DNA from 3 places in the Guyparkeria halophila genome. Region 3 is predicted to be linked to each of the others. Evidence: predicted binding sites of a transcription regulator. Region 3 holds the regulator's gene; each other region holds the start of a gene.
The links. The regulator sigma-54, encoded in region 3, starts transcription at its own class of promoters, with help from an activator protein. The targets are predictions, from matches to a motif close to TGGCANGNTNCNTGCTT.

Region 1 (10,738 bases), 730 kb from region 3:
TCAAACGCATCGATCCCGTCTTGGCCGGGGCCACCCGAGGCGGTCTGACCAACCAGGCGCTGGTTCGCCAGTGCGGCCATCGCCTGGATCTGGGTATTGTCGCGCGTGCCCAGCGAACTGCCCGTACCGTCGTCACCGGCAGCGGCGACATCGCGTGGGTCGCTCAAGGAGGTCTCGATCCGCCCGGCGGCCCCGGCAGCCGGATCGATGTAGAGCACATCCCCCGACTGCGGCGTCCCGTTGAAGCTCAGGTCCATACCGGGCAGACCCGAGGTTGTGCCAGCGGGGCCGACGGTCGCCAGCGTCGTGCCCGGATCGTCCTGTGAGCGGATCTGCCAATTGGCACCATCGAAGCGCGCCTCATAGCGCGTGCCCTCGAGCAGCGTGGCATCGGTGATTGAGCCGGAGGCAGAACCGTCACCGTCGTTCCGGCTATCCACGGTCACATTCGGCTCGAAGGTACCAAGCGTGCTGAACAGCGGGTTACCGGCATTGCCGTCGAGGTCAAAGCCATTGGTCTGGATGGCATTGCTCTCCTGGGCCATCACCATCGCCGCCCGCCCCAGTTCGTTACGCAGCGGAGTGATCAGCTCGTTCTGGGTATCAATCATGCCGCCGATCTTGCCGCCGGTGACCCGCTCCGTGATGACTTTGTCGCCGATCTTGACGGTCAAACCGGAAGCGCCATTGATCGCCTGAAATTGGGTAGCGCTGTTGCCCGTCACCAGCGATTGGCCGGTGCCCACGGCCAGGTTCAGCGAACCGGCCCCGTCCTCGTTCACCCGAATATTGACCCGCTCGGCGATATCACGAACCAGTTGATCGCGCCGATCAAGCAGGTCGTTCGGCAAGGCGTTGGGATCGCGGCGGTAGGCTTTGCTGATCGTGTCGTTGAGGTTGGCGATCTCCTCAGCAAAAGTATTCACCTCACGCGAGATCGCGTTCGCCTCCATGCCGATGCGCGCATTCATGTCTGCCAGACGCCCGTCGAGCTGGTTGAAACGATCCGTCAGGGCCGAGGCCTGGTCGAGGTAGGCCTGGCGGGCTGTCGTGTCGGTGGGGTTCGCCGCCACGTCGCTCGCTGCATTGAAAAAGGCCTGCGTGCTCTGGGCGACACCAGTCTCGGTGTCCCCCAGCACACCGGTGATCTGGCTGGCAAACTCGTTCACGAATTGCAGCCGGCTGTTGTCGCTGGTGGCATCACGCAACTGGCTTTCGACGAATTGGTCGAAACGCCGAGTGATGGACTGCACCTGCGTGCCATTGCCCACGTAGCCGTTACCGACGAACTCCGGGGGGCGAGCGCTGAGGTTGACCACCTGGCGGGAATAGCCTTCGGTGTTCGCATTCGCGACGTTGTTGCCCGTGGTGGTCAGGGCACGCTGAACGGCGAGCAGACCACTGGTTGCGTTGCTGAGGATGTCCGCCATGGTGAGGCCTCTAAGGGAGTACTGCCGACCTTATCGGCAGAAGAAGGGAAAACTTGAGCACCGGCTCGACCGGATCACACCGCGTCCTTCATCGCCGGCGAATTCATGATCGATATCAGTTTGTCGGCGTACTTCGGGTCGGTGGCATAGCCGGCCTGCTGCAGTTCCCGGGCGAACTGCTCGGGATCGTCACGGGCTTCCAGGGCCTTGCCGTAGCGCGGGTTCTCCTGGATGAAACGGGCAAAATCGTTGAACGAGGCAGCCATCGAGTCGTACTCACGGAAGGCGGCCTGTCGACGCACCAGACTGCCGGACTCGAATTCCAGCGTGCCATGGACCTGGCGTTCACCGTTCCAGCTGCGATCCGCCTTGATGCCGAAGAAGTTATTGCTCGCCTGACCGCTGCCGTCATGCGGCACGTGCTTGCCCCAGCCGGTCTCCAGCGCCGACTGAGCCACCAGCACCTTGGGCGAAACGCCCAGCTTGTCGGCCGCCTCCCGAGCATGCGGGAGGATGGCTTCGACAAACTGCTCCGGCGATTCCCAGTAGGCCGGCTGTTTCTTGACGCCCGCCGCCTCGGATGAATCCAGCGCGGCCAACCGCTCTTTCGTCGGTCCCGGCTGCGCCAGTTTCTTGTCCTCCCCGGGGACGTCTTCGGTCTCCCGGTCCTTCTGCATCCAGGCATGCGGACGCAGGGTCCATTCGGAGGCATCGGGCAACGGGTAGGCACGTGGCGCCTGCTCGACCACGCCCCCTCCTTCCTTGACCTGCAGCGGGAAACCCTCCGATGGCCGCTCGCCGTCCATGGCGCCGGCCTGCTTGGACAACTGGCGCTCGATCATCTCTGCCAGGCCGATGCCGCCGGCGCGGCTGGAGAGTTTCTGCGCGATCTCCTGGTCGAACATGCCCTCGAAGGTCTTGGTCTGCTCACTGTTGAACAGACCATCGCGCGGCGTGGCTTCACGCATCGACTGCAGCATCATCTTGACGAACTGGGTCTCGAACTGGGAGGCGACCTGCTTGAGCGCCTGCCCCGGATCCTTACCCGCCTGCGAACGCAGTTGGTTGAGGCCCTGGAAATCGGTATACGAGTTGATTTGCGCCGGACTAACCATCACGTCACCTCAGATCACGATCAACTGGGCCTTGAGCGCCCCGGCGCTCTTGAGCGCCTGCAGGATGGCAACCAGGTCCGACGGCGAGGCACCGACCGCATTGATGGCCTGGACGATGTCGTTGAGCTTCACGCCCGGATCGAAGACGAAAGCGGGATTAACCGCTTCCTGCACGGTGACATCCGACTCCGGCGTGACGACCGTCTCGCCTTCACTGAAGGGCGCCGGCTGCGAGACGTTGAGGCTCTCGTCCACCGTGACTGTCAGGTTGCCGTGCGAGACAGCGGCCGCCTCGATCGTGACGTTCTGACCGATGACGACCGTCCCGCTGCGCGAGTTGACCACCACGCGGGCCGGGCCTTCACCCGGTTGGACCTGGACGTTCTCCAGCACCGACATGAAACCGACACGCTGGTCGGGCGAGTCAGGCGCGCGCACTTTGACCGTGCCGCCATCGACCGCCTGTGCCACGCCACCGCCGAGCGCATCGTTGATGGCCTTTTCCATGCGGCGCGCGGTGGTGAAGTCAGGCTCGCGGAGGTTGAGGAACACCGCCCCGGCACCACCCATCTTGGACGGGACGCTGCGCTCGACCGTCGCCCCGTTAGGCACACGCCCGGCCGTGGGAATGTTGACGGTCACGCGTGAGCCGTCACGCCCCGAGGCATCCAAGCCGCCGACGATCAGGCTGCCCTGGGCCACGGCATAGATGTTGTCGTCCGCGCCCTTCAGCGGCGTCATCAGGAGTTCGCCCCCACGCAGGCTGTCGGCGTTGCCGATCGAGGAGACCGTGACGTCGATCGTCTGACCCGGCTTGGCGAACGGTGGCAGGTTGGCGGTGACCATGACCGCCGCCACGTTGTTGAGCTGCACGTTGCCGCCATCAGGCGACAACCCCTGGCGCTCGAGCATGTTCTGGATGCTCTGGCGGGTGAACGGCACCTGGGTGGTCTGGTCGCCCGTGCCGGCCAGACCCACGACGATGCCGTAGCCGATCAACTGGTTGTCACGCACCCCGGCGAAGCTCGCCACATCCTTGATGCGCTCGGCCCCCGCCTGCGGGGCATAGGCGGCGGCCGCAGCGGCGAGCATCAGTGGCAACAGGCCGGCGAGAAAGGCTCGAATGTGTGTAGTGATATGCATGCGACCCACCATCAGAAGGGGAAGACCGGGCTGTTGAAGAAGCGCGCCAGCCAGCCCATGTTGTTCGATTCGTTGATCACGCCTTCGCCACCGTAGGCAATCTGCGCGTTGGCCACGCGGGTCGACATAATGGTGTTGTCGGCGGCGATGTCCTGCGGGCGGACCATCCCGGCCAGCTTGATGAACTCGCTGCCCTGATTGATGCCGATCCACTTCTGGCCGCGGATCACGAGATTGCCGTTGGAGAGCACGCGGGCGACAGTCACGGTGATCTGACCGTTGAGCGTATTTTGCTGGCTGCTCTCGCCGTCGCCGGCGAAGTCACGCTCGCCGCTGATCTGCGCGTTGAGCCGCTCGATCGCCGGGCCGGTCAACCCCAGGACGTTTGGCGGGGTAATCGCCGTTTCCTGGCTCTTGCCGGTGGAGGTCTGCGCGCTCTTGGAGGCCTGCATGCGCTCCTCGAGGATCACCGTCAAGATGTCGCCAACGCGATACGGCCGCGAGTCGGCGAACAGGTTGTCCACCTGCCCCGTCTGGAAGATCGCTCCGTTGCTCTGCACCGGGTTGTGCTCGGATGTCTCCGGCGGCAACGAGGGCTCGAATTGCGGGTCGGGCTTGATCGGCGGCTGACTGGCGCAACCGGCCAGCAGCAACACCCCGAGCCAGACCGGTGCCCGGAAAAGCGACTGGATTGACGATTTCATGACAGGCCTCCGTGGATCGGCGTCATCAGACGTTCTGGTTGAGGTACTGGAGCATGCCGTCGGTCGTCGAGATGGCCTTGGAATTCATCTCGTACGAACGCTGCGTTTCGATCATGCTGACCAGCTCCTCGACCACGTTGACGTTCGAGCTCTCCAGCGCGCCCTGCTGGATCGCGCCCAGGCCGTTGAGGCCTGGGGTGTCCAGCTGGGGCGCCCCACTGGCGCCAGACTCGACGAACAGGTTGTTGCCGATCGGCTGCAGGCCCGCCGGGTTGACGAAGTCCGCCAGCTGGATGTTGCCCAGCTGGACCGGCTGGGCCTGGCCGGCCAACTGCGCGCTGACCGTACCGTCCGAACCGATCGTGATCGATTGCGCCCCTTGTGGAACGTTGATCGCCGGCTGTACCGGCTGACCATTAGCCGTGACCAACTGGCCGTCGCTGTTGAGCGAGAAATCGCCGTCACGGGTGTAGGCGATGTTGCCGTCCGGCTGGAGCACCTGGAAGAAACCGCGGCCGTTGACGGCCATGTCCAGGGCGTTATCGGTCTGCTGAAGATTGCCTTGGGTGTGCTGCTTCTCCGTGGCCACCACGCGGACACCGGTGCCGACGTTGAGGCCCGTCGGCACCTCGTCCTGCTGGTTGTTCGCCGCGCCGACCTGCCGGTAGTTCTGGTAGATCAGATCCTCGAACACCGCCCGGTCACGCTTGAAACCGGTGGTATTGACGTTGGCGAGGTTGTTGGAAATCACCGACATGCGCGTCTGCTGCGCGTCCAGGCCGGTTTTTGCTGTCCAGAGTGCGGGTGTGGTCATGGTGTGTCTCCCCTAACTGAATTAACCGAGGCGCATCAGGCGGTCGGCGGCTTCGCCGTTCTCGTCTGCCGTGCGAATCATGCGGCTTTGTGTCTCGAACATGCGGCCGTACTCGATCATGTTGACCATGGCCTCGACGGCGTTGACGTTGCTGCCCTCGAGCACGCCGCTGGCTACCTGAACCGCGGCATCGGCCTGGGGTTCTTCAACGCCTGGGCGCAGGGAAAAGCGTCCATCCCCGCCCTTGGTCAGATCGGCCTGCGCCGGGTTGACCAGCCGGATGCGATCGACCATCGCCGGCGCGTTGGCGTCACCCCCTACCGGGATGATGCTGATGCTGCCGTCGGCATGGATGTCGATCTTCTCGGCCGGTGGGATCGCGATCGGGCCCTCGTTGCCCATCACCGGATCACCCTGCCCGGTCTGCAACTGGCCGTTGGCGGTCAGGTGCAGGTCCCCGCGGCGGGTGTACGCCACCCGCCCGTCCGGCGCCTCGACGGCAAGAAACCCGTCACCCTTGATAGCGACATCCAGATCCCGACCGGTGGTCATCAAGGGGCCAGCGGAGAAGTCCGCGCCCTTGCCCTGCGCCTCGGTATAGGCCCGCGAGGCCTGCCCCGGGCCGTAGACCGGCAGGGCGGCAAAGGCGTCGATATCGGCCTTGAAGCCCTGGGTGTTCACGTTCGCCAAATTATTGGCGTTGGTGGCCTGGGCCCGTAATGTCTGCGAGGCACCGCTCATGGCGATATAAGCCAGACGATCCATCACAACACCTCCACGATTCACGAATCACAACCGGGGAAAATGCCCCGTTACCCTGGGTAATGCAGGAGGTGTGCCAAGAGGAAATATTCAACGAAAGACGCGCCGATTTAGGCGCTTGCGGGCACGAAAAAGGCGGCCCGCAGGCCGCCTCATGGATCGGTCATTCGCTGGAGGGGATCAGCGGATGCCGATAATGGTGTCGCTCAGGGTCTTGTTGGCCTCGATCGCCCGCGAGTTGGCCTGGAAGTTCCGCTGTGCGGTGATCAGGCTGACCAACTCGGAAGTGAGGTCGACGTTGGACGTCTCCAATGCCCCACCCTGAATGGCACCAAAAGTACCGGTACCGGCTTCACCCGCCAGCGGCCCACCCGAGTCGATGGATTCAATCCACTGGTTGTCGCCCACCTGTTTCAGGCCTTGGGGGTTACGAAAGTCGACCAGGGCGACCTTGCCAAGCGGGATGGACTCGCCGTTGGTGTAGCTCGCACGAATCAGGCCGTCGGTGCCGACCGAGATGCCAGTCAGTTGACCGGTGGTGTTGCCGTCGGCTGACTGATCGGCAACATTGAACGGGCCATTGTATTGAGTCGAGTCGGTGCGAAACGTCATGTCGATACTCAGATCCCCAGCCCCAGTGCCCAAATTTGCACCGGTCTCGGTCACGGTCACCGGATTGGCACTGGCCGAGTCGAACGAACCATCTGTATTGAACGTAACCGTCTGCTGGGTCATGTCAGCCACCGGCTGATCATCGATCTGGTAGTAAACATCCCATTCGTTGGGATTGCCTGTTTTGACGAAATAACTCGTCAACGTGTGCGGATTACCCAAGGAATCATAAATCCGCTGCGAGTTTGCCTGGTTGTAAGAGTCCGGGTCATCAGGGTCGAACGTCGTCACCGGCGGGGTTGCTGCACCTGCGGGCAAGTTGAGCGACAAACTTCCCTCGGTGGTAGCCTGCGGGGCGCCGGCGGCTACCGGCAACTGGACTGGACTGGAGGTCGCCAATGAGGTCGATTGCAATGTCCCATTCTCGTTAACCGGAAGTGCCTTCAGGAACTCACCCGCCTGGTTCACCAGATAACCGTTCTTGTTCACGCCTAGCGCACCCGCACGGCTGAACACAGATTCGGAACTATCCAGTGAGGGCTGGAAGGCGAAAAAGCCCTGACCGGAAATCGCCAAGTCGAGCGAATTATCGGTGAACTCGAGGTTACCCTGCGAGAACTGCTGGGTGACCGCCTGGTTGATGACACCCTGGCCCACGGCCGTCTTGCTGTTGCCGAACGCGCTGACCGCATAGATATCGCCGAACTCGGCCCGCGACTTCTTGAAGCCGGTGGACTTGGCATTGGCAATGTTGTTGCTCGTCACGTTCAGGTCTTTCTGCGCGGCGTTCAGGCCGCTGATGGAGGTATTGAACGACATGCTGCGTCCTCCGGTTTAATTAATGATTTCAACGATATCCGACAGCTTGACCGACGACAAACCGTCGAGATTCAGCTCCGGCCCATTCTTGGTCACGCCCACACTGCTGATCACGGCCCCGACGTAGGTCTGGGGCGCCTGCCCCTTGCCGTCCACCGTCGCCGTGGCATTCACCTTGTAGTTGCCCTCGGGCGCCATGCGCCCGTCCTTCAGCCGTCCGTCCCAGGAAAAGGACGGTCGATCCGATCCGTTGACCGGCACGTCGATGGTCTTGACCACCTGTCCACTCGCATTGGTGATCTCGACGCTCATCTTCGAGGCGCCGGCGGGCACGTCGACCGCGCCCAGGATCCCAGAGGGTGCCGTGCTGCCATCCGCCTGCTGCATGTGATACATCTGGGCCGTATCGCCCTTGACCATGGCGGCCTTGCCGACCAGCGAGGAGGCCTGCATTACCTGGTTTGACTGCACCGACTCCTGGAACCCGGAGACGGTGTCGTTGAGCTGGGTAATGCCCTCGAGCGAGGAGAACTGGGCCATCTGCGCGACGAACTGGGTGTTGTCCATCGGCTTCATCGGATCCTGGTTCTGCATCTGCGTGGTCAGCAGTTTCAGGAAGTCCGTCTGGTCCAGGTTCTGCTTGTTCTCGCCCTTGTTCCCCTTCGAGGCAGCAAGCCCGAGGTCGGCGTAGATGTCGCTGTTAACGGAACTGGTCATGTCATACCCCTTGCCGGTTCCCGGCCTTCACATCAAGCCTTACTGGCCCTGGCCGAGCTGCAGCGTGCGCATGGCCAGCTGCTTGGTGGTGTCCATCACCTGGACATTGGTCTGGTAGGTCCGTGAGGCCGACAGCATGTTGACCATCTCCTCGACCGGATTGACGTTCGAGCTATAGACATAGCCGTTCTCGTCGGCCAGCGGATTGCCCGGGTCGTGCTTTGGGGCCGCCTGCGCCTGGGACTCGGTGATCCCGGCGACCTTCACGCCACGACCGCCATTGGCCTCGAGCACGGTCTGGAACACCGGCTGTCTTGCCTTGTAGGCCTCTTCCGGTGAGGAGGCATCCACGTTGGCATTCGCCAGGTTCGATGCGGTGGTGTTCAATCGGGTCGATTGCGCCGCCATCGCGGAGGACGAGATATTGAATACGTCGTACAAGCTCATGATTCACCTGCCTTGACTGGAAAGTGTAGGTCGCGGGGCGCCAAATCGGTCATCACTGGCCACTCAGGGCCTTCTTGATGCCGGCAACGCGACTGTTGAGGAACGAAAGCGTCGTCTGATAGCCCACGGCATCCTGGGTGAAGCCCACCCGCTCCTTGTCGAGATCGACGGTATTGCCGTCCAGCGCCGGCGCGTCCGGTACGGAAAAGCCCTCGCGGATCGACGAGGAGGCGCCGCCACCCATCTGGCGCGGGTCCTCGGTCATCAGGCGCCCGGCACTCCCGGCCGGCGAGGAGGACTTGCTCTGCAACGCCGTCTCCATCGCCTGGTCGAACGACATTACCCGCGCCTTGTAGCCCGGCGTGTCGGCATTGGCGATGTTCTCGGCGCGCAGCTTGAGGCTGCGTTCCTGAAGCATCAGGGCATCGTCGTGGATGCCAAGCAGGCGGTCATTGATGATCGACATGAAAAAACCCTCGACACAATGTCAGTGCCGAGGGCTTATGCGATAAGCGTGCCAGTTTTGAGAATCGAGCCGAAGGGACTCGTTTTTGGGGTGTCAGTCCTTGAGTCGGTAGGCGGTGCCACCGGTGGGTAATCGTTCAGGGGTAAAGCGGTCGGAGAGCTGGGTCAGTGACTCCGATGCGCCGAGGATCAGGTAGCCGCCGGGCACCAGCGTGTCGGCGATGCGGTCGATGATCTTAGCCTTGGTCTCGCGCGAGAAGTAGATCAGGACGTTGCGGCAGAAGACCAGGTCGTAGCGACGGGACTCGGGGCGCAACTCGAGCAGGTTACCGACGCGGAACTGCGTCCGGCGACTGATCTGGGGGGCGACCTTCCAGCCATTACCGGCCTTGACGAAATATTGACGCTTTCGCTCCGGCGATAGCCCACGCCCCAGGGAAAGATCATCGAAAACACCCTGGCGGGCCTTCTCGACCACTGCCTCGGAGATGTCGGTGCCGACGATCTCGAGATTGAACGGCACCCGCTGCTCCTCGGCAATGATGCTGATCGAAAACGCCTCCTGACCGGTGGAACAGGCCGCCGACCAGATCCGGTAGCTGGATTTCTTCGCCGCAACCGCCTCGGGGAAGAACTTCTTCTCCAGCGCCGCGAAGGGGTAACCGTCACGAAACCAGAGCGTCTCGTTGGTGGTCATGGCATCGACCACGTCGCGGGCAAGCAAGCGATCGCGACGCGACAGCAATGTCTCGATCAGCGCCTCCACCGAGGCGTGGCCCTTCGAACGGGCCACGCGCGACAATCGGGTTTCCACCAGGTACTGCTTGTCGCGACTCAGCAGGATACCGCTGTGCTGTTCCAGGAACGCGCAGAACCGGTCAAAGGTTTCGGCCTTCATGCCGCTCGTCAAGCCTCGTCCACGGCGTGGTGCACCTCGTGGCGGCGGAGCGCTTCACCCACAACCCGGGCCAGATCATCCGGATGAAACTTCGGGATAAAGCGATCGGCACCGACCTGCTTGACCATGCTTTCGTTGAACACGCCACTAAGGGAGGAATGCAGGATGACGTAGATGCCCTTGAGCTGCGAGTCCTGGCGGATAAGAGAAGTCAGCGTGTAACCATCCATCGTCGGCATCTCGATGTCCGAGACCACCATGGCCAGCCGCTCGAGTTGCTCGGGCTGCTTCTCCTTCCAGCGCCGGAGCGTGTCGATTGCCTCCTGGCCGTTCTTGGTGACCACCGACTTGAGATGCATCTGCTCGAGCGTTCTTTCCACCTGCTTGCGGGCAACCACCGAGTCGTCGACCACCAGCACCAGATCCGACCCCTTGGCGATCTCGCCGTATTCGCCGATCACGTCATCGGAGACCGTGTCGGCCACACCAACAACGCGCGCGAAGATCTGCTCGACGTCGATGATCTCGACCAGTTGCTTGTCGATACGGGCCACGGCCGTCAGGAAGTTGGAATTGTTGGTCCCACTCGGCGGGGTCAGCACTTCCTTCCAGGACAGGTTGACGATCCGATCGACGGAATGCACCAGGAACCCCTGCACGGCACGGTTGTACTCGGTGATGATGACGAAGGCGTTCTGCACCTGCTCGTCCGTCATGCGCCCCTTGCCGATCGCCTCCGACAGATCGATGACGGTGATCGTGTGCCCACGCACGTCGGCAATCCCGCGAATCGAGCTGTCCGAGTGCGGCAC
Region 2 (10,738 bases), 780 kb from region 3:
CTGAACTCCAAGGCGATTCGCGCGGCGATGAAGTTCTACACCTCGCGGCTGTCGTACCACATCGCCATGAAAAACGCCGAGCACCGGGTCGACCTCAAGGGCGAACCCGCCGAGTCCGTCGACGACAAGGCCCGCAGTCACGCCGAGGAACAGATCAAGGCGATTCACGCCCAGCGCGACGCCAAGCGCGCCGAGCAGGGCGAGAGCGAGGAAGGTGGCGAGAAAAAACCGCGCCGTCCGCGCCAGCCGGGTAGCAAGGCGGGCGGCAAGCCGGCCGGCGAACGCAAAGGCGCGAAAGGCGCGCCACGCGGCGAAGGGAACAAGCGTCGCGGCGACCGCCGCCCGAACAAGGGCACCGACCAGCGCCAGGCCGGGAAGGAAAACCAGCCCGACCCCGCGCTCAAGAACATGAGCATGGAAGAAAAGCTCGACCGCCTCGCCCAGCGATTCGGCCAAGACGGCGCAAAATAAGCACGACGACACCTCTGGACGACCGTAGGAGCGCCTTCAGGCGCGATAGCCGAGCCACGCACCCGGCCTGATTTGCGCGCCACACAAGCCGCCATGGCCGGATGGAAATGGGGCGGAGCCTTCTCTTCATAGAAGCGAGACGTCCTCCCGAAGGTCGTCGTCGCAACTGCCCTACTCTCATCCGTTCAAGCGGATGATTTCCACCACACCGCGCGAATCCGGCACACCGGGGCCCCTGCGCCTTGCCTCGTCACCGCTGGCTTGCCGGGTCGAAGCGACAGGGAGGTCGCTCCGAGGTTCGCGCGACACGACGTCGCGTCGAACCGGGCCCGACAGCAAGCCAGTGGTGACCAGGGAAGCCCGAAGGGCCAAGGCGCCGGGGTGTCCTTGTCTTTGGGTACTTTCTATTGGACAAGCAATAGAAAGTACCTCGGGCGTTGCCACCGTTGCGGAAACGGAGTCGAGCGCCGTCACAAACGCCCGAAACCGATACCACGTTCATAGCAAGGTGCCGCAACTCGCCGCTCTAATGGCAAATGGCAAATGGCAAACGCAGGCAATCAGACATATTTGCGCCTGATGGCATCTGAGCTCTGACTTTCGAATCGCCAGTCACCCGCTGAGACCGATGCACCAACGCAAGAAAACCACAAAAAACCGCCCCATCCGTCGCTGGTTCTGGCGACTGATCGGATTGGCGCTGCTCGCCTTCCTGCTGGTCCAACTGTGGTTCTTTGTCCAGGTCTGGCACCTGCGGGACCACAACCCCGAGACCACCGCCTTCATGCGCGAGCGCCTGGAGATGCTCCAGGGCATTCGCCCCGACATCACCGCCCAACAGATCTACGTCCCGTATGAATCCATCAGCCCGGCCGCCCGCCGCGCCGTGGTCGCCTCCGAGGACGACCGCTTCATGGACCATTGGGGCATCGACGTCGTGGGCCTGCGCCACGCGATGGAACGCAACCTCGAAGCCGGCGAAATCGTCGCCGGCGGCTCGACCATCACCCAGCAACTGGCCAAGAACCTGTTCCTCTCCGCCGACCAGTCCCTTTGGCGCAAGGGCCAGGAAGCGATCATCGCCCTGATGCTGGAAGCCACGCTGGGCAAGCGCCGCATCCTCGAGCTCTACCTGAACTACGCCGAATGGGGCAACCTCCTGTACGGCATCGAGGCCGCCGCCCGCCACTACCACGGCAAGTCCGCAGGCCAGTTAGGCAAGCGTGAAGCCGCCCAACTCGCCGCCATGCTGCCCAATCCGCGCTTCTACCAGGACAACCGCAGCGCGCGCGGGCTGCAAGTGAGAACCAAGGCGGTGCTCGGCCGGATGGAGTATTCACGGACACCTCCCCTTTGAACGAAGACTAAGCCATAAGCGGCTCCGCCTTTGCCAACCCAACAGCTCGTGTAAGCTTGATCCACCTCCCTTAAAAACAAACGGAGCAGACGGTGACGAAGGACAACAACCCAGCGGGATCGCACTCCGACTTGCCCTATCAAAAAACTTTGATACCAGGGGTTCTATCGATCCATAGCTCCTTCAAGAAACTGACCGGATTTCCTCTATGCACCAAACTAGAGGAACGTCCCAACTCGACACTCGACCAGCCATTCGCGCCGATTCAGGTCGCAGTAGTTCAACAAGACAAGAACACCAACCCGACTCCCTCCGGGAAAGAATATAAGGCCGATGGCCTATCGACCCACATACGAACCCCTTTCGGGCGCCTATTCAGCCTAGACGCCGAGTTCCTCAAGAAAGAGGGCGCGCCCCCTACTATTGCCGTTAACTCCGCGTACAAACGTCTCGCCAATCTCACTGTCGGGAATGTCTCGTCCTTGGGTTGGCTTGCGAGAGACTTGGTCAACATCGCGCTGCTTGAACGTGGCTACGCACTCCTCCATGCGGCAGCTCTCACTTTTAAGGGCCGAACAATCTTGCTTGTTGGGCTATCGAATACTGGCAAAACGACCACTGCTCTAAAGTTCGCCCAGAACCTGGGTGCGAAATTATACGGGGATGATCTAGTCGCAACTGATGGCAGGCAGCTTTTCCCCTGCCCCCATACCGCCCTGAACATACCAACAAACTCAACACCAGGGCTCTTGGCCAAAACGACACAACTCGCGCGAACAATAATACCTTTCTACGAAAACTTTGGGCCCGAGAAAAGGCACACCATCGAGCATTTCGTAGGAAGAAACGCCATCGCATCTCCCAGCCCCTGCTCAGACATTGTTTTTTTAAAACGGTCAGCCAACCAAAGGACCGAATTAATAGAAAAAAATTCCGCGACAGCCCAACTATCCTCATCAAATCGCGTTGAATTTACATATTACGACAACCCATTAATCAATGCCCATGATTTTCTCCACAACCAGAACAACATCCCCGACGCCGAACAGGCAGAACTACGAGTAATCGGACAGCTAGTCGACCAATCGCGGAATATTCTGATAAAAGGGCAGCCCAGCTATTTCGAAGCCGAGCTAAAAAAAATACTGATGGATGAGTAAGGTCCTCTTGACCCCACGGCCGCACACTTCCCGAACTTACCATATGAACACGTCACGCCTGCTACGTTGGAAGTCATTGGTCGGCTGGTCGGCCTTCGCGGCCACTCTCTACGTCGCGTTCAGAATCATAGAAATCGACAAGCTACTAGCCGCCACAAAAGAAGCCACGGCTACCACACTCGCACTAATTGTCGCGTCCTTCGTCCTAATGCGGATCGCGCAGGCGTATGCGTTAAAAACCAGTCTATCAATCAGCCAAAACAGAATAAGCTCCTTCGGGGCGCTCGACCTAATTGGCACAAAAGGCCTGTTCAACCTAGGCATGTCCGGAGCTGGCGTTTTGGCTCAAGGCGCACGAGCCAAGGAAGAGTTCGGAATCCCGTACCGGAATTTCGCGGCGGCGGCATTGACGGAAACCCTGAGTATGATTTTTGTCCTTGGCGCTTTGCTGACTGCACTAGCCACCTTTGGGGCGATCGAGGCATGGCGCGCCACAGCAATAGCCCTTGGTTCAGGCGCCGCGCTAGCGCCTATATTATTACTTTCCATATGGCATTACTATCCAAAGCTGACACGCAACTACATCCCTTTCATAAACCGCCACAACGCCCCTCTTGGCACGGGAGAAAACGTAGCGATAAAACTGGCAACTCTCGCAACACTTCAGCTTGTATTCATTCTCACGAGAGTCGCCCGTTTCGGCTTAATTGCGCTGACACTGGATGCTTCCATTCCATCCTCCCAAATAGTTACAGCACTAGTGATCGGCGACTTCGCCACCCTAGTACCGTTAACTCCCGGCGGCGTAGGAATACGAGAGTTAACTATTGGCGCGATTGGGAATTCGTTCGGCACAGCCGACATATTGCTGGCCGCCGCAATAATCGACCGTCTAGTCAGCGTAGCTTTGAATACGGCGCACGGCGCTGTCACCGTCAGCACGAGAGGCTTGATGAATTACTTCGCAGACAGAGGGTCAAGATGACATCCTGACCTCTCCATAGGTGACTCACGCTATTTGGTGAGGATAGAGCGCAAGCCTATACCGAACTGCTTCCATGAGCGCTGCTGCGCAAACTGGACACAGCTTTGGGTTAAAACCGAATCCTTCATGCGCAGCGCCTCCAGCACCCGGAGAGTGAACTCCATGTAATCCCCCGGTTCAACAAGCAAACCACAAGAGCCGGGGGCTACGGAATCCAGCAAACCGCCAACACCAAACCCCACAGTAGGGAGGCCATGCGCGGCGGCCTCGAGCGGGACCATGCCAAACCCCTCAATCTCAACCTCGTCATCGTTCTGCGCAGCAAACACCAGCACGTTCGCGGAAAAATATGCCGCACTGATGTCCGGGTCACGGTATTTCTTTTCTCCGCAGAAGACAACGTTATCTACCAGGTGGTTTCTTGCGACGGCTTCTTCCACTTGCTCCGCGTAGTTTGTCGCGCCCCCAAGCCCCTTGGTCGCGGCGCCCCCAATCACCACGAGCTTGGCATTCGGCATCTCTTTGATTACGGCGGGAAGGACGTTTTCGACAAAAGGCAGCAGGCCCTTTCCTTTCGTAAACCTGCCCACATAGAGCATGAGAGGGTGGCTACCCAGTTGATACGCAGCCCGGAACCTAGATTCCACTGGCGCATGTTCGTCAGGTTCAGGCAAAGAGACGCCTGGATTAAGCACACGAATCCGCGAAGGGTTCACGCCGCTACGCGTTGCAACATCCGCAATAAAGCGACTGTTCGCAATGACTACATCACATCGCCGTATGAAGGGTAACCAGATTGCGCGATAGACAGGATTCTTGGTCTTAATATCGAGCCCGTGCAGGTAAACCGCTGACCGCGCTGAGACCAGTTTTGAACAAATCCAGGCCGAGGGAGCAGTGAGGCCGTTAGCCGCGATCACAGAGGCTGGGCGCAACTTCAATGAAGTCCATATTGAAAGGACGAACGCGCGGAGAAGAAACCAAGGGAGTGGTGCAGGTGGCGCCTCCACAACATCGATCCCCTCAGGCGCTTCAGATGAAGCCCCTGTCGGCCCTATTACGGTTACACGATATGCATGCTTGAGCTCATCCACCATGTGCCATGTGAGGGTTTCCATGCCCCCCACCAAGGGTGGCAGGTTCCGCGTAATCAGAAGCAAAGATGGGCGCTCATCGTTACAGATAGGTTAGCGCTCCCTCTTATACATCAACTGCGTTATCTGCTCGGACACGAGCCCTATCAGAAAGATGGTTACAGAGGCGGACCACAGAAACACCGTGATACTCGAAAGTCGGTGATCCACGGTGAAGGTGTACCCGTAGTAGCCCAAGCCCAGCAGGAAATGTGCGAAGGCAATCGGCAAGAAGAGTTTCAGGGGCGAGTAGAGCGTGCCGATCTTGAAGATGATCAGCAGAAAACGGATGCCGTCGCGCACGAGACGGATGTGGCTCTTGCCGATGCGCTTTCCCGCGACGATCGGTTCGTAGGCCACCGGGTAGCCCGCGCGGAAGAAGGCCATGGTCGTGGTGGTGGGATAAGAGAAGCCGTTGGGCAGCAGGTGCAGGAATTCCCGGAACTTGTCGGCCTTGACGGCCCGAAAGCCCGAGGTGAGATCCTGCACGCGCTGCCCGACCATCCAGGAGGCCAACCGGTTGTAGAAACGGTTGGCCAGCCCGCGGCCGACACTCGCCTGGGAGTCATTGCTGCGCGCCCCAACGACCATGTCGAAGCCCCGGCCCAGCCTTTCAAGCAGGCGGGGAATGTCGGCCGGGTCGTGTTGGCCGTCAGCATCCATGAAGACGATCACCTCACCGGTCGCATGCCGCGCCCCTGTCTTGATGGCCGCGCCGTTGCCCATGCTGTACGGGTGACTGATGACGGCGGCACCAAACGCCTTCGCCATCGAAGCCGTATCGTCTTCCGAGCCATCATCGATGACCAGCACCTCGGCATCCGCCAATCGCGACCGGATGCCCTCAACCGTGGCGCCGACGGCGCCGGCCTCGTTTTTGGCGGGAAGCACGACCGACAGTGCCGGAGAATCCTTCCTCATGTCTCGGCACCTTGTTGAGCGCGCGTAGCCCTTAGTTTCTGCTCTACTTTTTTCAATGCGCTAGACCACTTGATCCTTGAAAGAAAACCATGAGGCGGAGCTTCCTCGGCCTCTTCAATAAATTGAAATGCCTCTGAGTACAAACCGGCACTAATCAGGATATCAACAACAAAATAGACAGTATTTATATTTGGATAGGCATCAAATGCCTCTTCAAGATGACTCATGGTGAGACCGAGATCGCGCGCGGCAACCCCTTCTTCCGCCAAGAAGATATGCAGATTATGTCGGGTCACAGGTCGCTGCCCGAACTGAGGGTTCAACAAGAGAGAGCGAGCCATGTCGAATAGATCATCCCTCGACACAGCAGAGCACTTGTCATAGATCTCATTTCTGTCCATGAACGAAAGCGTTTCGTACACGCCATGGTTGAAGCTCGCATCTTTCGCGTCTTTATACATCTCTCTCCACAAACCGGGCCTACTCTTCTTTGGGCTGATCAGGCATGTTGCGTACACATCCTGCAACCTTAAACCGAGATGGGCGGGATTATCGCGAGCCACTTCTTTAATGATCTTTGCAGCAGCCACATAATAACCTTGCTCTTGAAGCCTTCCGGCCAAATATTGAGATGATCGCACAGATTCCGGCCTTTCTATATGCCAAATCTCTGCGGCAAGTGCGGGACGCCCCCACAGCGATGTGGTGCTAAGAAGAATCATCAAAATAGATAAGTAATATGACAAGCCTCCAAACACAGCCAGCCTTGGGTGTTTTTTACCCACCAAGAAAATAGCTGCCGCGATGGCGTAGGTTAACCCAACGGCTGGCACATAGTTCCGGTGTTCAAAATACATCTCGAGAGAGATCGTGGATGATTCCAGCGCATGGCCGACTAAAAACCAAAGAACACCTAAGGCGATTACCGGAAACAAACGCCTAAGCCAAATTGCAGCCACAGCCACAAGCATCCAGGCAGCGAGCGCGGGGCCCCAAAACACCGGACTCACTAGCGTGTAATCGTCATGAAAGGGCGAAAAACAGCCTGGCGTTGGCAAAAGAGCGCACTTAACATATTCCCATAACACTACCTGCTGTGTGAGTAGGCGCTCCCACCCGTCAAACCCTCTAGTCTTCACCACGCTCTCTGGATACCACAACGAGGAAACCACCAGATACATAAGGACCACAGAAGGCAAGCCGAAAAATAAAATCTTCCAACTTAGCCACAGCCTCCGACTCAACCGAGTGGGGCCAGTAAAAAGGAGCATTTCAAGCAAAAAGACGAACACAAACAGCAACGCGCCGTTTTCCTTGCTCAAAACGGAAAGCGCACCAAAGACGAGCAAAGACAGAGTCATCCCAACCAAGGCAGGATAAGGGCGTGTCTCGATATGAGCGCGAGCCTTTAAGTAACCTATCAACCCCAAAAATAAAAAAAGCGCAGACAACGTGGTCATACGCTGCACGACCATCAACGAACTACTGGCAAGAATAGGCAAAGAAACCCAGAGAACACCGGCAACCGCCGCCACCATCACAGCCCTAGATTCAGGCTGTTCACGCATTCGCTCCGAAAGCAGCACAAACCAAGTGACCAAAAGACCGTTAAGAATATGGATCAACACGTTCCAGTAAAGGAATACGCTAGGATCTACCGGCCACGCGTAATGCTGTGGAAAAAAGGTTGCGAGCGTCATAGGGCGCCCGAGCGGCCCGGCCGTTCCACCGGTCACGAACCCAAACAAACTTAGCCCGTCTGCCACAAACCTGAGCGGGGCTAGATTATGGAAGTCGTCAAAATGGAAAGATCCTGTGAGTGCCAGACGGTACGCCGCCCACACAATAGTAAGGGAGGCAGCCATGACCCCCGCGAGGAATAAAATTTTCGTACGATCCATCATCAACTTTAAGCACACCAGTCGGCGGAATTGAAAGGAGTGCCCCACGAAAGGTCAAAAAAAAGCCCGGACCGAATAGGTCCGAGCTTTGTCCGTGAGTTACTCGCCCTTATCGGCAGCTAGACGGAAGGTACTTAGTCGCAACCGAGCCACCGCACTCCCAAGAGATGCTCCCACCCTCGTCAGTACCAGTCAGAGTAAGATTACTGCCAGTAATTTCTCCATTTGCGCCAGAACCGAAGGTTGCGGTGATTAGACCATTAGTGCCATCGGTCGAGACCGCTACACCCGAAACATACTCGCCTACAATCTCGTTCGAAGGAGAAACACCTGCCGCGCTGTTGTCTGTCGGCCAGTCTCCAGTTGTCTGGAACGACTCAGACATCGCAGTTCTAACACCAGATGCTAGGCTCATGCCCTCGGAGACTTGAGCGCGGATGGTGTAATCCTGATATGCCGGGATCGCAATCGCCGCGAGGATACCGATGATCGCGACAACGATCATCAGCTCGATCAGGGTGAAACCCTTCTGAGCTTGCTTCTTCATATTCATCATCTTGGATGTCTCCTTTGGAGGGTTGATCAACCAGGCCTCCTGGCCCGTTACGCATCTTACATGAAGCACGCCTCGTGCCAGCATTTTCGCCCCCCCCCCCAGGACCGCTGCGCCCGATACGGGCTGGCATCAACGGACAATTTGCCGTTAAATATCGACCGCGCGAGATCTGCTCCATGTCATGAATTGACACTGATCTCCACAATACGCGGTAACTGGAACCGAAGTTCCGTGGAACCAAAAAAGCCCCGGCATTAGCCGAGGCTCTCACCTCACATCCGTGTGAAGCGTCTTACTTGCCGATCGCGACCTCGCTCTCGATGGCCGCGACGGTCTTTTCACCAATGCCCTGCACGTCGGCAAGCTGATCGACCGATTCGAAGCGTCCCTGCTCCGAGCGGTACTCGACAATGCGCTCGGCGTAGACCGGACCGATGCCCTTGAGGGTCTCGAGCTCTGCTGCCGATGCCTGGTTGATATTCAGGGGTTCGGCGGCGAACGCCGGCGCGGTGAACAACAACGCGGCGCCGATGGCGGCCGCGCGTACGGAATGGGTGAGTCCTTTCATCATCCTACCTCCTTGTACACTTAGGATGGTTGTACCTTACGCGGTGAGTTCCCTGGTGAATATAAGCATATTCCGAATATGCTGTAGGACTTGACGGTTTCGAGTGTAGGAATACGCCTACAACACGGTTTGAACATGGATGAACAGAGCGGGGAATGTGTTTGGCATGTCAGTCCGGCTTCTCGGCCGGACTGTTGGGCTGAAGCCCAACCTACGACACCACACGACGGGATCGGCGCATGCAACGAGAAACCCCCGTCCGGCGAGTGCCGTGACGGGGGTTTTCAAATGGGGAGCCTGGCGTTGACCGACTTTCACATGGGGGTGAACGAGGACCGGCTGTCCGGTGGACAGCCGCAGCCGACGTGAACGCCGCAGCCGAAGGGCTGCGGCCGAGAGCCCGAAAGGGCTTCCCCAGCACGAAGAAGCCCCCGCAACCTGACGGTTACGGGGGCCTCAAAATGGGGAGCCTGGCGTTGACCTACTTTCACATGGGGAAGCCCCACACTATCATCGGCGATGCGGCGTTTCACTGCTGTGTTCGGGATGGGAACAGGTGGTTCCACCGCTCTATGGACGCCAGGCAAAGGGGTAACCGACCAGCCGTTGGCTGATCGGCAGTAAAGTGAATGCGGTTGTACGGGGTATCCGTGTGTGTCGCTTTGGCGTTATATGGTCAAGCCGCACGGGTAATTAGTACGGGTTAGCTGCATGCATTACTGCACTTCCACATCCCGCCTATCAACGTGGTGGTCTTCCACGGCCCTACAGGGGACTCGAAGTCCCGGGGAGATCTCATCTTGGGGTTGGCTTCCCGCTTAGATGCTTTCAGCGGTTATCCAATCCGAACTTAGCTACCCGGCAGTGCCACTGGCGTGACAACCGGAACACCAGAGGTTCGTCCATCCCGGTCCTCTCGTACTAAGGACAGATTCCCTCAAATCTCCAACGCCCACGGCAGATAGGGACCGAACTGTCTCACGACGTTCTGAACCCAGCTCGCGTACCACTTTAAATGGCGAACAGCCATACCCTTGGGACCTGCTTCAGCCCCAGGATGTGATGAGCCGACATCGAGGTGCCAAACACTGCCGTCGATATGGACTCTTGGGCAGTATCAGCCTGTTATCCCCGGAGTACCTTTTATCCGTTGAGCGATGGCCCTTCCATACAGAACCACCGGATCACTAGAACCGTCTTTCGACCCTGTTCGACGTGTCTGTCTCACAGTCAAGCTGGCTTATGCTCTTGCACTAACCGCACGATTTCCGACCGTGCTTAGCCAACCTTCGTGCTCCTCTGTTACGCTTTCGGAGGAGACCGCCCCAGTCAAACTACCCACCATGCACGGTTCCCGATCCGGATAACGGACCTGGGTTAGAACACCAAACATACCAGGGTGGTATTTCAAGGTTGGCTCCACCAGAACTGGCGTCCTGGTTTCGAAGCCTCCCACCTATCCTACACAAGTAGGTTCAGTATTCAGTGCAAAGCTGTAGTAAAGGTTCACGGGGTCTTTCCGTCTTGCCGCGGGTACACTGCATCTTCACAGCGATTTCAATTTCACTGAGTCTCGGGTGGAGACAGCGCCGCCATCGTTACGCCATTCGTGCAGGTCGGAACTTACCCGACAAGGAATTTCGCTACCTTAGGACCGTTATAGTTACGGCCGCCGTTTACCGGGGC
Region 3 (10,738 bases):
CGGTGGGTGCCTTCGGCGGCCGGCGCGAGATCATGGAGATGATCTCGCCGATGGGGCCGGTCTACCACGCCGGCACGCTGTCGGGTAACCCGATGGCCATGGCGGCCGGCGTAAAGACGCTCGAGCTGATCAGCGTGCCGGGTTTCTTCGACGTGCTGACCCGTCGCACCCAGGCACTCTGCGATGGTCTGTCGGCCGCCGCGAAGGCGCACGGCATCCCGATGATCACCCAGAACGTGGGTGGCATGTTCGGGCTGTTCTTCACCGACAAGGACCGCGTCGCCAACTTCAACGACGCGACTGCCTGCGACAAGGAGGCCTTCAAGGCCTTCTTCCACGGCATGCTCGACGAGGGCGTGTACTTTGCGCCGTCGTCGTTCGAGGCGGGATTCGTCTCGATGGCCCACGGCGAGGCGGAGATCGATGCGACGATCAGCGCCGCCGAGCGCGTGCTGGCCCGCATGGCAGGTTGAATACCCGGCGGGGCCTGCGATTAGCGGGTCTCCGGGCAGTAAAAAAGGCCGCCGGAAGGGGGTCCGGCGGCCTTTTGACGTCTAGGGCGGGGCGAAGGGATGCTTCGTGCCCGATCGCCTTATTGTTCGTCCTCGAGATTCGCGTCCGGGTTCCAGCCGGCATCGCGCGCCTTCTCCATCTGCTTCTCGTAGATCTCCGCGTGGCGACGGCGCAGATCGTCGGGCAGCAGGCTCGGAATGCCACCGCCATGCTTGTCCCACTCGGCGTTGACCCGGTCGGCCAGTCCCTGCAGGCGGCCCAGTTCCCAGCCTTCGCAGGTCTCGTCTTCCGGGATCAGTCCGAACACGCGGGCGTCGAGCACCAGGCGGCCGTGGAAGGTCATGCCACCATCTCGGTCGTTGTCGATCCCGACGTAACCGTCTTTCGCTGAGTTGCCTCTACGCTGCATGCTGTACTCCGTTTCTCTTATTCGGATTCGTGAAAACGGGCATCGACCAGGTCGGCGATCCCCTCGATGGCCTGGGCAGCATCGTCGCCGGTGGCGGTGACGCTGATCGTCTTGCCACAGGCGGCGGCCAGCATCATCAGGCCCATGATCGACTTGCCATTGACCCGGCGGTCGTTGAATTCGACCTCGACTTCGCTTTCGAATTGTTCGGCCTTCGCGGCAAAACGCGCGGCCGCTCGGGCGTGCAGGCCGCGACGATTGCGCAGGGTCAATTGCCGCTGGGCGACTGATGGGGCGCTGTCGTTCATGACCGGTCGGTCGCTCCTTCCTGGATGATGCCCTCGCGTCCCCCGCTGCAGGCCTTCGCCGTCATCTGCTCGAGCGGCAGACGCGGATAGTTCAGGGCGCGGACCAACATGGGGAGATTCACGCCGGACAGCACCTGCACGTCGTGCTGGTCGCGCAAGCGATGGGCGATGTTCGACGGGGTCGAGCCGTACATGTCGGTCATCACCAGTACCCCCTCGCCACTGTCGAGGTCCGCGACCCGTCGCCGGGCGGCGTTGAGCAGATCGATCGGATCGTCGTCCTGACGGACGTCGAGGTGGTCGAGCCGGGTGGGGAGACGCTCGAGCATGTCGGTGGCCGTCTCGATCAACTGGCCGCCGATGTCGTTGTGACAGATCAGCAGGATTCCGACGGTCATTGCGGGGATGCTTCCTCGGTCGCGGTCGGCAAAGGAAGGTCTGCACAAATCCGATACCGCTCTGCGCCCCTTGAGCACGGACGACTCGCCAGGCCAGAGTGGCATCGGCTTCGTGCAGACCTTCGCAAAAAGGGCATCATACCGAAAAACCGGTTCGAGACAGGGGACGGCGTGCCGGTTCAGTGGTTGCCGAGATCACGATGCCGCACCACCAGGTTGGCGAAGGTCGGCCGCAGATCGCAGGCGATCTGCTCGACGATGTAGACCGAGCGGTGCTTGCCGCCGGTGCAGCCGACCGAGCAGGTCAGATAACTGCGATCACTGTGGCTTGCCTCGGTCAGCATGTGAGCAAGAAAGTCCGCGATGCGCGCGCGGGTCTCGTGGGTCACGGGGTGCTGTTCCAGGTAGTCCACGACCGGTTGGTCGAGACCGCTGTGCGAACGCAGCGCTGCCGCCCAATGCGGGTTGGGAAGGAAGCGCACATCGAACAGGAAGTCGGAATCGAGCGGGATGCCGAACTTGAAGCCGAACGACTGGATCAGGATGCGTGGACCGGACTCCTTTTCACCGATCAGGCGCGCACGCACGTCCTCGCGGAGCTGGTGGACGGTTGTCAGGCTGGTGTCGATGACCAGGTCGGCGTAGGCGCGGATGGGCATCAGCAGTTGACCCTCGCGCGCGATCGCCTCGACCAGGTTGTCGATCTGGTAGGAGAGTGGGTGGCGTCGACGTGTCTCGGAAAAGCGGGTGATCAGGCGTTGACGGTCGGCCTCCAGGAACAGGCTGCTGATCTGCAGTTGCGGCAGGCGCTCCTTGAGTCGGTCGATTCGGTCGGGCAGGTTGGCCAGCGATTGCTCGGGCGCACGCGCATCGATGCTGATTGCGATCCCCCGGGCGACGATGCCGCCTTCCAGGTAGCTTTCGGCGAGATGGTCGAGCAGGTCCGGCGGCAGGTTGTCGATGCAGTAGAACCCGCTGTCTTCCAGCGCGGCCAGGGCCACGGACTTGCCGGAGCCGGATTGCCCCGTGACGAGTATCAAGCGCGGTAACGGTCTGGTCATGACCAGGGCTCCGGGCTTTCGTCGGGTCGTGGGGGCATCTCGCCGTCGGCGAACAGCCGCGTGATTTGCGGGCTGGCCGGCTGGCCGCCCCGCTGACGTTCCAGATTGCGTTGGCGGACGATGGTTTCCAACAGGACCGCCAGGTTGCGCCCCGGTGCCACCGGCAGGCGCCAGACGGGGATCGTCTGCCCGGCGACCCGCTCGTTGCCGCGGTCGCCGAACAGCCGTTCCTCGGCGCCGATCGTCCGGCCGGCATCGGAGGAATAGAGGTCGACGATCAGACGAAGATATTTGCGGGTCTTGAGGGCGTTGCTGCCAAAGAGTTCCCGGATGTCGACGATACCGATGCCTCGGACTTCGAGCAGGCCGAACAGGCGATCGGGACACGAGCCGGTGACCTCTTCACCGTGTGCGGTAAAGCACGGCGCGTCGTCGGCGATCAGGCGATGCCCGCGGCTGAGGAGTTCGAGTGCCACCTCGCTCTTGCCAATGCCCGCCGAGCCGCGGATCAGCACCCCGAGCCCGCTGACTTCCATGAACACGCCATGGCGCCAGTCCTCGTTGGTGTTGCCACACAGCCGCCGCAGCCGACGAGCGATAGTCTCGTCATCCTCACTGCTGCTCAGGATATGGATATCGGCCGACGCGCTTGGGGCCGTGGCGTGCCGATCAAGCCAGTCGGCGAGCACGTCGGCGTGTGCCCGACTGAGAATGATCACCCGCGGTGAAGCGATCGTCGCGACGGGGCCATTGGCCCGCTGCAGGCACTCTTCACCGCATTGCAGGTAGTGGCGCAGCGCCGGGGAGATCAGCGCGACGCGGGTGGGTATCCAGGGGTTCGCCGGGCCGACCAGGCGCTGGTCGTCGCCAACGGGCGTGTCCCAGCTGTCGGGAAGCGCCTGCTGCCAGTCGCCGTCGCCGGCATTGGAGGGAAGGTGTTGGTAGGTGAAGCTCGGGATCATGGCCTGCCCGTTTGCCGATCAAGGCTCGATGGTCGGGCGAAAGCCCGGTTTAGGGAAGGTCTGCACGACCTTCCCTAGCCGGCAGTCGCCTCCGCGCTGTCCTTGAGCCACTCTACCATCAGCGCCTGGACGCGCTCGGCGCTCTGGGCCCCCATGATCGTGTCCCGCTCGTCGGGATCATTGAGGTGGCGAGCCAGTCGGCCGAGGATTTCCAGGTGTTGCTCCGGGCAGTCCTCGGGGATGACCAAGCCGATCACCAGCGTGACCGGGGCGCCGTCGGGGGCGCCGAAGTCGACGCCTTCGCGCAGCCGTATCAGCGCGCCTCGCGGGGTGAGGATGTCGTCGACTCGGCCGTGAGGCACGGCAATGCCATGCCCGATGGCCGTGCAGCCCAGCCGTTCACGGGCAACCAGGGCCTCGAAGATGCGGGTGGCCTGCTGGCCGCCCAGTTCGTCGTCGGCCAGCAGGCCGGAGAGTACCTCCAGGACACGCTTGCGGCTCTGGTACAGCTCGTCGATCCGGATGTGATGGATCGGAAACAGCTCGGCAGTATTCATTAAGCACCCTGTCGGTCGACTGGCCGCGAGGATCACTCACGGGTCGGGGCGGGAATGGTTGAATCGGCGCGCATCATAGCGTGTTGCGCCGGCTGTGCAACACCGATTCCGACATGGTGACGGGAGCAATTCGTGCGCTTCTCTCGTCATCCGCCGGCGATCACGCCGGCGGGGGCGGCTCAGCGGTGGCTGGTCAGCTTTTCCTTGTGCTTGACGATCTGCCGGTCGAGCTTGTTGATCATGGCATCGATGGAGGCGTACATATCGTCGGTGACCGCCTCGGCGTGCATGTCCTGACCGCTGACGTGCAGGTTGGCCTCGGCCTTCTGCGCTTCCTTGCGCTCCACGGTCAGAATGACGTGGATATCCACCAGTTTGTCGAAGTGACGCTCAAGACGAGTGAACTTCTCGTGGACGTGGGCCTTGAGGGCCTCGGTAACGTCGACGTGATGACCGGTGATGTCTATCTGCATGTGCCGCTCCTTATAAGTGCGTTATATCAGTCGCTTGCGGTCGGTTGATGAGGCGATCCCCATCGCCTCGCGGTATTTGGCGATCGTCCGTCGCGCGACGTCGATCCCCTCGTCTCCAAGCATGGTCGCAATCTTGGCGTCGCTCAAGGGCTTCTTGGGATTTTCTTCTTCGACCAGCTTCTTGATGCGTGCCCGGATGGCCGTGGCGGAGCATTCGCCGCCGTCGCTGGTGCCGACGTGGCTGGAGAAGAAATACTTGAACTCGAACACGCCCCGGGGGGTGAGCATGTACTTGTTGGTGGTCACCCGGCTGACCGTGGACTCGTGCAGCTCGAGTGTCTCGGCGATCTCGCGCAGGACCAGGGGTTTCATGGCGATCTCGCCCTGTTCGAAGAACTCGATCTGCCGACGCACGATCTCGCGGGCCACGTTCAGCAGCGATTCGTTGCGGCTCCTGAGGCTCTTGATGAACCAGCGCGCCTCCTGCAGGTGGTTGCGGATGTAGGTGGCATCCTTGCCCCGGCTGGAGCGGTCGATCAGTCCGGCGTAGGTCTGGTTTACTCGCAGTCGGGGCGCGATTTCCGGGTTGAGGTCGACATGCCAGCCATCCTCGCGATGGGTCACGACCACGTCCGGCTTGATGTAGTCGGCTGCCGTGTCGCCGATGGCCAGCCCCGGGCGGGGATCGAGCATCTGGATCAGTCTCAGCGCCGCCTCGAGGCGTTCGCGGCTGATGCCCAGGCCCTTGGTGACCTGCGGCAGTTCACGTCGTGCGATTGCCTCGAGCCAGTCGCCCTCCAGCACGGCGCGGGCATCGGCGGCGGCCGGGTCGTCGCCGTGGCGCTGGTCGATCTGGATGACCAGGCACTCGGCCAGCGAGCGGGCACCGACGCCTACCGGGTCGAGACGCTGGATGTAGTGAAGCGTGGCCTCGACTTCCTCGACATCGATGCCCGGCAGTTCCTTATCGAGCAGGGCGACGAGCTCCTCGAGTGATTCCTCGAGATAGCCGGACGGTTCGATCGATTCGATCAGTGCCGTGGCGATGCGGCGATCAGTCTCCGACAGCGTGGCCAGATGGATCTGGCTCAGGAGGTGATCGCGCAGATTGTCCTCCCCGGTCGACTGGGTCGCGAAGGGGTCGTAGTCATCGCCGGGCGTGTTGGCACTCAGGGAGGTGCTGCCGTCTGACTCGTAGTAGTCCTCCCAGGATGAGTCCACGACCAGGTCGTCGTCCGCCGACTTGTCCTTGCGGTCCTCGAGCAGTTCCTCGCCCGCCTGCGCGCCAGGGTCCTGCTCCTCGGCGGTGTCCGGCTCGGCGGTGTCTTCTTCCGGGTGCTCCTCCTCGGCGACCTCGAGCAGCGGGTTGCTGTCGAGTGCCTGCTGGATCTCGAGGCTCAGTTCCAGGGTGGAGAGCTGCAGCAACCGAATCGACTGCTGCAGCTGCGGCGTCATCGCCAGCGACTGGCCCAGGCGAAGCTCGAGTCCTGCCTTCATGCCGGCCATGTCGGGCCTCCCGCGGTTGCAAAAACGCCGAGCTGGTGGCGAGCGAGGGGAATGGCTGCCATGGGGATTGCCGAGCCCGGCAACAGGCAATGAGAGGGGTGTGCGCACGCAATTTGCATAAGATCGAGTTTAGCCGATCGGAGGCGCACTGTGCCAGCGATTTCGCCCGGAGTGCCGCCCACGAAATCGCTTCGTCCCGGTTCGTCTCGGGGTGATTACAGGGTGAAATCGTGGCCGAGGTAGACGTCGCGCACCGATTGGTTCGCCAGCAATTGCTCGGCCGTGCCGTGCGCCAGGATCGTGCCGTCGGAGACGATGTAGGCCCGTTTGCACACGCCGAGGGTTTCGCGCACGTTGTGGTCGGTGATCAGGACACCGATCCCGCGATCCCGCAGGTGCTCGATGATGCGCTGGATATCGATCACCGAGATGGGGTCGATGCCGGCGAACGGTTCGTCGAGCAGCATGGCGCGGGGGTTGGCGGCGAGCGCCCGGGCGATCTCCACGCGACGACGCTCGCCCCCGGACAGGGATTGGCCCTTGGAGTCGGCGATGTGCGTGATGTGGAGTTCTTCGAGCAGCTCGTCGAGCGCGCGTCGGCGGGTGGCGCGGTCGAGATCGCGGCGCAGCTCGAGAATGGCGAGGATGTTCTCGCGCACGGTCAGCTTGCGAAATACCGAGGGTTCCTGCGGCAGGTAACCCAGCCCGAGGTGGGCGCGCCGGTCGATCGGCGTGTGCGTGATGTCGCGGCCATCGAGATGGACCGCGCCCTGATCGACGCCGACCAGGCCGACGATCATGTAGAAGCTGGTCGTCTTGCCGGCCCCGTTGGGACCGAGCAGGCCCACGATCTCGCCTGCCTCGACGCTCAACGACACATCGCGCACCACCGGGCGAGCGCCGTAACTCTTCGACAGGCTGTGGACCTCGAGCAGGGCCGGAGCCCGCTTTGGGGTAGCCTCAGGGCGCGAGTGGGCGGTCGCCTCGGTCATGGTTGCCTCAGTCCCCACTGTTGGCGTCTTTCGTGTTGCGCGGCTGCAGGGTCATCTCGACACGGGCGTTGCCGCCTTCCTCGCCGGCTTCGACCACCTCGGTGCCGAGATCGTAGGTGATGCGATCGGAGCGAATCTCGTCACCCGTGCGCTTGAGCCACGCCTCGCCGGTCAGAACGACCGAGCCCTCGGCGGTGCGGTAGTCGGCCTCGCGTGCTTCGCCCTCGACCCAGTTGCCTTCGTCATCGCGTTCGCGGAAGGTGGCGGGGCGGCCCTCGAGCACGGCCCGAATCAGCTCGCCATCTTCTAGATAGAGCGTCGCGCGATTGCCGGTGGCATGCAGACTGCCCTGGTCGATTACCACGTCACCGGTGTAGACGCTGGTGCCTTCCTGGTACTTGGTCACCTTCTTGTCCGCCTGCACCTTGACCGGCTGCGCCCGGTCGGCCTGGGCGGCGAGGACGGGCTGGGCGCCGAGGCCGATCATCAGTGACAGGCCCAGTATCGTGAGCGGGGTCGCGAGTCGGGGGGCGTGGGGGCGGCTTGCGCGGATGAAACGCGTCGGAATATGCATGGTGTGGTCTTCCTGCCTTCTCGCCGGCGCCGGGCGGCATTCCTGCCGTGCCGGGGCGGGTGGGTTAGTCGGTGTTACCCGTCGTGCCGGGTTGGATTTCGTCTTGGACCTGCCCGGTCTGGGTCAGGACCTCGTTGCCCCAGTCGAGGGCGATCCGCTCGGCGTTACTGTGCCAGCGCGGCGTGCCGTCCGGGGCGGTTTCGCTGAGTCGAGCGGGAACCTCGGTGCGTGCCTGGCGCTGTGCCGGGTAGAGCCAGAGTTGTTCGGTGGTCAGCTCCAGTTGCCCGCGTTCCCGGTACGGTACGCGCTGGGCGTGAACCGATCCCGTCAGTTCCACCGTCTCGCCTCGATCGGTCACCGTGCCGTGTTCGGCACGCAAAGTCCAAGGCGGTGCGGCTGGGTCGGCATCCAGCAGGGTGGCTCGCGGGGAATCGAGCTCGTAGCGGTCGCCGGTCGCCGCCTGGTCGAGTTGAATGGCCTGCGAGCTGTCAAGCCGATAGGCGAGTTGGCCCGCCTCGTCGTATTGCCAGCTGGTGGCGTTGTCGAGCCGCTGGGCATAGCCACCGGCGGTACCCGTCGGCGGGATCAGTTCGTCGGCAAGGTTCTGCCAGGTCAGCCAGCCGAGCAGGCCCAGCCCCGCGATGGCGAGCAGGCCGCGGTTGGCCCGGGACGAGAGCCGCCAGCGCATGCCTAACGGTACCGCGCCAGTACGTCACCCCACTGGTCGCGCGCGTCGATCAGCGTGTCGATCAACGCCCGCACCGCGCCGCAGCCACCGGGGACCGGACTGATCCAGTCGACTCGGCTTCGGATCACCATGGGGGCATCGCTGACCGTGGCCGATAGTCCGGCGCGGTTGAGCATCGGCAGGTCGAGCACGTCGTCCCCCATCGCGGCGATCTCGTCGAGGCCGATCTCGAGCAATTGGGCCAGTTCCTCGATCGCCTGGCCCTTGTCGGTCGCGCCGAGTACCACATGCTGGATGCCCAGTGACTTGGCCCGTCGGCTGACCGCCGGCGATGAGCGCCCGGTGATGATCGCGACATCCACGCCCAGCTCCTGGATCAGCTTGATGCCATGGCCGTCCCGGCTGTGGAAGATCTTGTGTTCCTCGCCATCCTCGGTCAGGTGCAGGCGCCCGTCGGTCATCACGCCGTCGACGTCGAGCACCAGCAGCCGGACCTGTCGCGCCCGTTCGATCCATGTCGTGTCGCGGTTGGCCATCACGCGACCCCCGCCCGCAGCAGGTCGTGCATGTTCAGGGCGCCGACCAGGTGGTGTTGCTCGTCGACGACCAACAGCCCGTTGATCTTGTCACGCTCCATCATCGCCATCGCCTCGGCGGCGAGCACATTGGCCGGGCAGGTGCGCGGGTCAGGGGTCATGGCGCGCTCGATCGGGCAGTCGAGATCGAAATCGCTGCGATCGAGCAGGCGGCGCAGGTCGCCGTCGGTGAATAGCCCCAGCAGGCGATCGTCCTCGTCGACAATCGCCGCCATGCCGAGTCCACCCGAGGACATCACCAGCAGGGCCTGCTTGACGCTCTGGCGGGGCCCCACGCGTGGCAGCTGCTCGCCGGTGTGCATGACATCACGCACGTGCAGCAGCAGGCGCCGGCCCAGCGAACCACCCGGGTGGGAGAGTGCGAAGTCCTCGGGCTGAAAGCCGCGGGCGTCGAGCAGGGCAACGGCGAGGGCATCGCCCATGACGAGCGTGGCGGTGGTGCTGGCGGTTGGCGCGAGGTTGAGCGGGCAGGCCTCGCGGTCGACGCCGACGTCCAGATGCACGTCGGCCGACAGGGCGAGCGTTGACTGTGCGCGGCCGGTCATGGCGATCAGGCCGACACCGAGGCGCTTGATCACCGGCAGGATGGCCAGCATCTCGCCGGTTTCGCCGGAGTTCGACAGGGCGATGACCACGTCGCGCTCGGTAATCATGCCCAGGTCGCCGTGGCTCGCCTCGCCCGGGTGGACGAAGAAGGCCGGGGTGCCGGTGCTTGCCAGGGTGGCGGCGATCTTGCCACCGATATGCCCGGACTTGCCCATGCCGGTGACGATCACGCGACCGTCACAATCAAGCATCAGGCGGCAGGCATCCACGAAGGTCTGGTCGAGGCGTGCGGGCAGCGCGTCGATGGCTTGGCGCTCGATGTCGACCACCTCGCGGGCCATGCGCAGCAGGTTGTCGGGATGCAGGGCGTTGTGCTCCATGGCGTGTCCGGTTGGCGTGCTAAGATTTTCGGGTTTCGGAGTATATCAGTCCGACGCGCGCGGGCCGCCCGTGGCAGACGCTGCCTTGGCGATTCCTGCGGTTCCGGCGTCGGTCGATCCCTTGTTCCTGTCCTGGAGGTGAGCGAATGCAGCCGGGAGCTACTGCCATTCAGGTCGATCCTGCCGATGCGGTGATCGAGCGACAACGCGACGCGGCACGGCGCCATCATCTGGAGGTGGTCTTCCGGGACGGCGATGCCGGCGGCGAGCCGGCGCCCGAGGTGGCCGTGATTCCACCGGGTGGGTGCTGGATGGGCAGCCGGGCCACTGAACATGGTGCCCGGCCCGTCGAGCAGCCGCGCCACGAGGTGCATTTCGAGCGCGCTTTCGCCATGACCCGTGGGGCGATCCGCCGCCGCGAGTATTTCGCCTTCCTCGCGGCGAGCGGGCACCGTCGGCCACGCCCCTACAGCTGGAATCACCCGGAATTCCCCATGTACAACGTCTCGGCGCGCGATGCCGAGGCCTACGCGCGATGGTTGAGCGAGATCACCGGTCACCTCTATCGCCTCCCCACGGAAGCCGAGTGGGAGTACGCCGCCCGTGCGGGCACCGACACGATGTTCTGCTTCGGTGACCGGATTCGCCGCCAGGAGGTCAATTGCGCCGGCGGGTTGCACTGCACCCGCGGGTTGTTTCTCTGCGGGGTGGGCAAGCCCGTGCCCGTGGGCAGTCTGCCGCCCAATGCCTGGGGGTTGTTCGAGGTGCACGGCAA

Region 1: flgF (flagellar basal-body rod protein FlgF) is a predicted target of sigma-54. The motif match lies at 6,031-6,047, and genes of this name have one in related genera.
Region 2: SR882_RS10985 (pilin) is a predicted target of sigma-54. The motif match lies at 8,548-8,564, and genes of this name have one in related genera.

The regions. Positions count from the first base shown of each region.
Region 1 is NZ_CP140153.1:872,400-883,137, reverse strand. It holds gene flgK (flagellar hook-associated protein FlgK) at 1-1,430, opposite strand, end outside; gene flgJ (flagellar assembly peptidoglycan hydrolase FlgJ) at 1,505-2,545, opposite strand; gene SR882_RS04125 (flagellar basal body P-ring protein FlgI) at 2,555-3,688, opposite strand; gene flgH (flagellar basal body L-ring protein FlgH) at 3,700-4,392, opposite strand; gene flgG (flagellar basal-body rod protein FlgG) at 4,418-5,206, opposite strand; gene flgF (flagellar basal-body rod protein FlgF) at 5,228-5,971, opposite strand; gene flgE (flagellar hook protein FlgE) at 6,149-7,399, opposite strand; gene SR882_RS04100 (flagellar hook assembly protein FlgD) at 7,415-8,116, opposite strand; gene flgC (flagellar basal body rod protein FlgC) at 8,156-8,563, opposite strand; gene flgB (flagellar basal body rod protein FlgB) at 8,616-9,029, opposite strand; gene SR882_RS04085 (CheR family methyltransferase) at 9,123-9,926, opposite strand; gene SR882_RS04080 (chemotaxis protein) at 9,935-10,738, opposite strand, start outside.
Region 2 is NZ_CP140153.1:2,380,424-2,391,161, forward strand. It holds gene SR882_RS10950 (ProQ/FINO family protein) at 1-471, shown strand, start outside; gene mtgA (monofunctional biosynthetic peptidoglycan transglycosylase) at 1,100-1,828, shown strand; gene SR882_RS10960 (ATP-binding protein) at 1,921-2,988, shown strand; gene SR882_RS10965 (lysylphosphatidylglycerol synthase transmembrane domain-containing protein) at 3,032-3,973, shown strand; gene SR882_RS10970 (glycosyltransferase family 4 protein) at 4,003-5,091, opposite strand; gene SR882_RS10975 (glycosyltransferase family 2 protein) at 5,161-6,027, opposite strand; gene SR882_RS10980 (hypothetical protein) at 6,024-7,931, opposite strand; gene SR882_RS10985 (pilin) at 8,038-8,475, opposite strand; gene SR882_RS10990 (ComEA family DNA-binding protein) at 8,777-9,055, opposite strand; rRNA gene rrf (5S ribosomal RNA) at 9,521-9,636, opposite strand; rRNA gene SR882_RS11000 (23S ribosomal RNA) at 9,725-10,738, opposite strand, start outside.
Region 3 is NZ_CP140153.1:1,602,861-1,613,598, reverse strand. It holds gene hemL (glutamate-1-semialdehyde 2,1-aminomutase) at 1-473, shown strand, start outside; gene SR882_RS07340 (hypothetical protein) at 593-922, opposite strand; gene SR882_RS07335 (HPr family phosphocarrier protein) at 940-1,230, opposite strand; gene SR882_RS07330 (PTS sugar transporter subunit IIA) at 1,227-1,628, opposite strand; gene rapZ (RNase adapter RapZ) at 1,808-2,689, opposite strand; gene SR882_RS07320 (HPr(Ser) kinase/phosphatase) at 2,686-3,651, opposite strand; gene SR882_RS07315 (PTS sugar transporter subunit IIA) at 3,726-4,208, opposite strand; gene hpf (ribosome hibernation-promoting factor, HPF/YfiA family) at 4,388-4,681, opposite strand; gene SR882_RS07305 (RNA polymerase factor sigma-54) at 4,703-6,178, opposite strand; gene lptB (LPS export ABC transporter ATP-binding protein) at 6,403-7,179, opposite strand; gene lptA (lipopolysaccharide transport periplasmic protein LptA) at 7,187-7,753, opposite strand; gene lptC (LPS export ABC transporter periplasmic protein LptC) at 7,818-8,441, opposite strand; gene SR882_RS07285 (KdsC family phosphatase) at 8,444-8,977, opposite strand; gene SR882_RS07280 (KpsF/GutQ family sugar-phosphate isomerase) at 8,977-9,963, opposite strand; gene SR882_RS07275 (formylglycine-generating enzyme family protein) at 10,110-10,738, shown strand, end outside.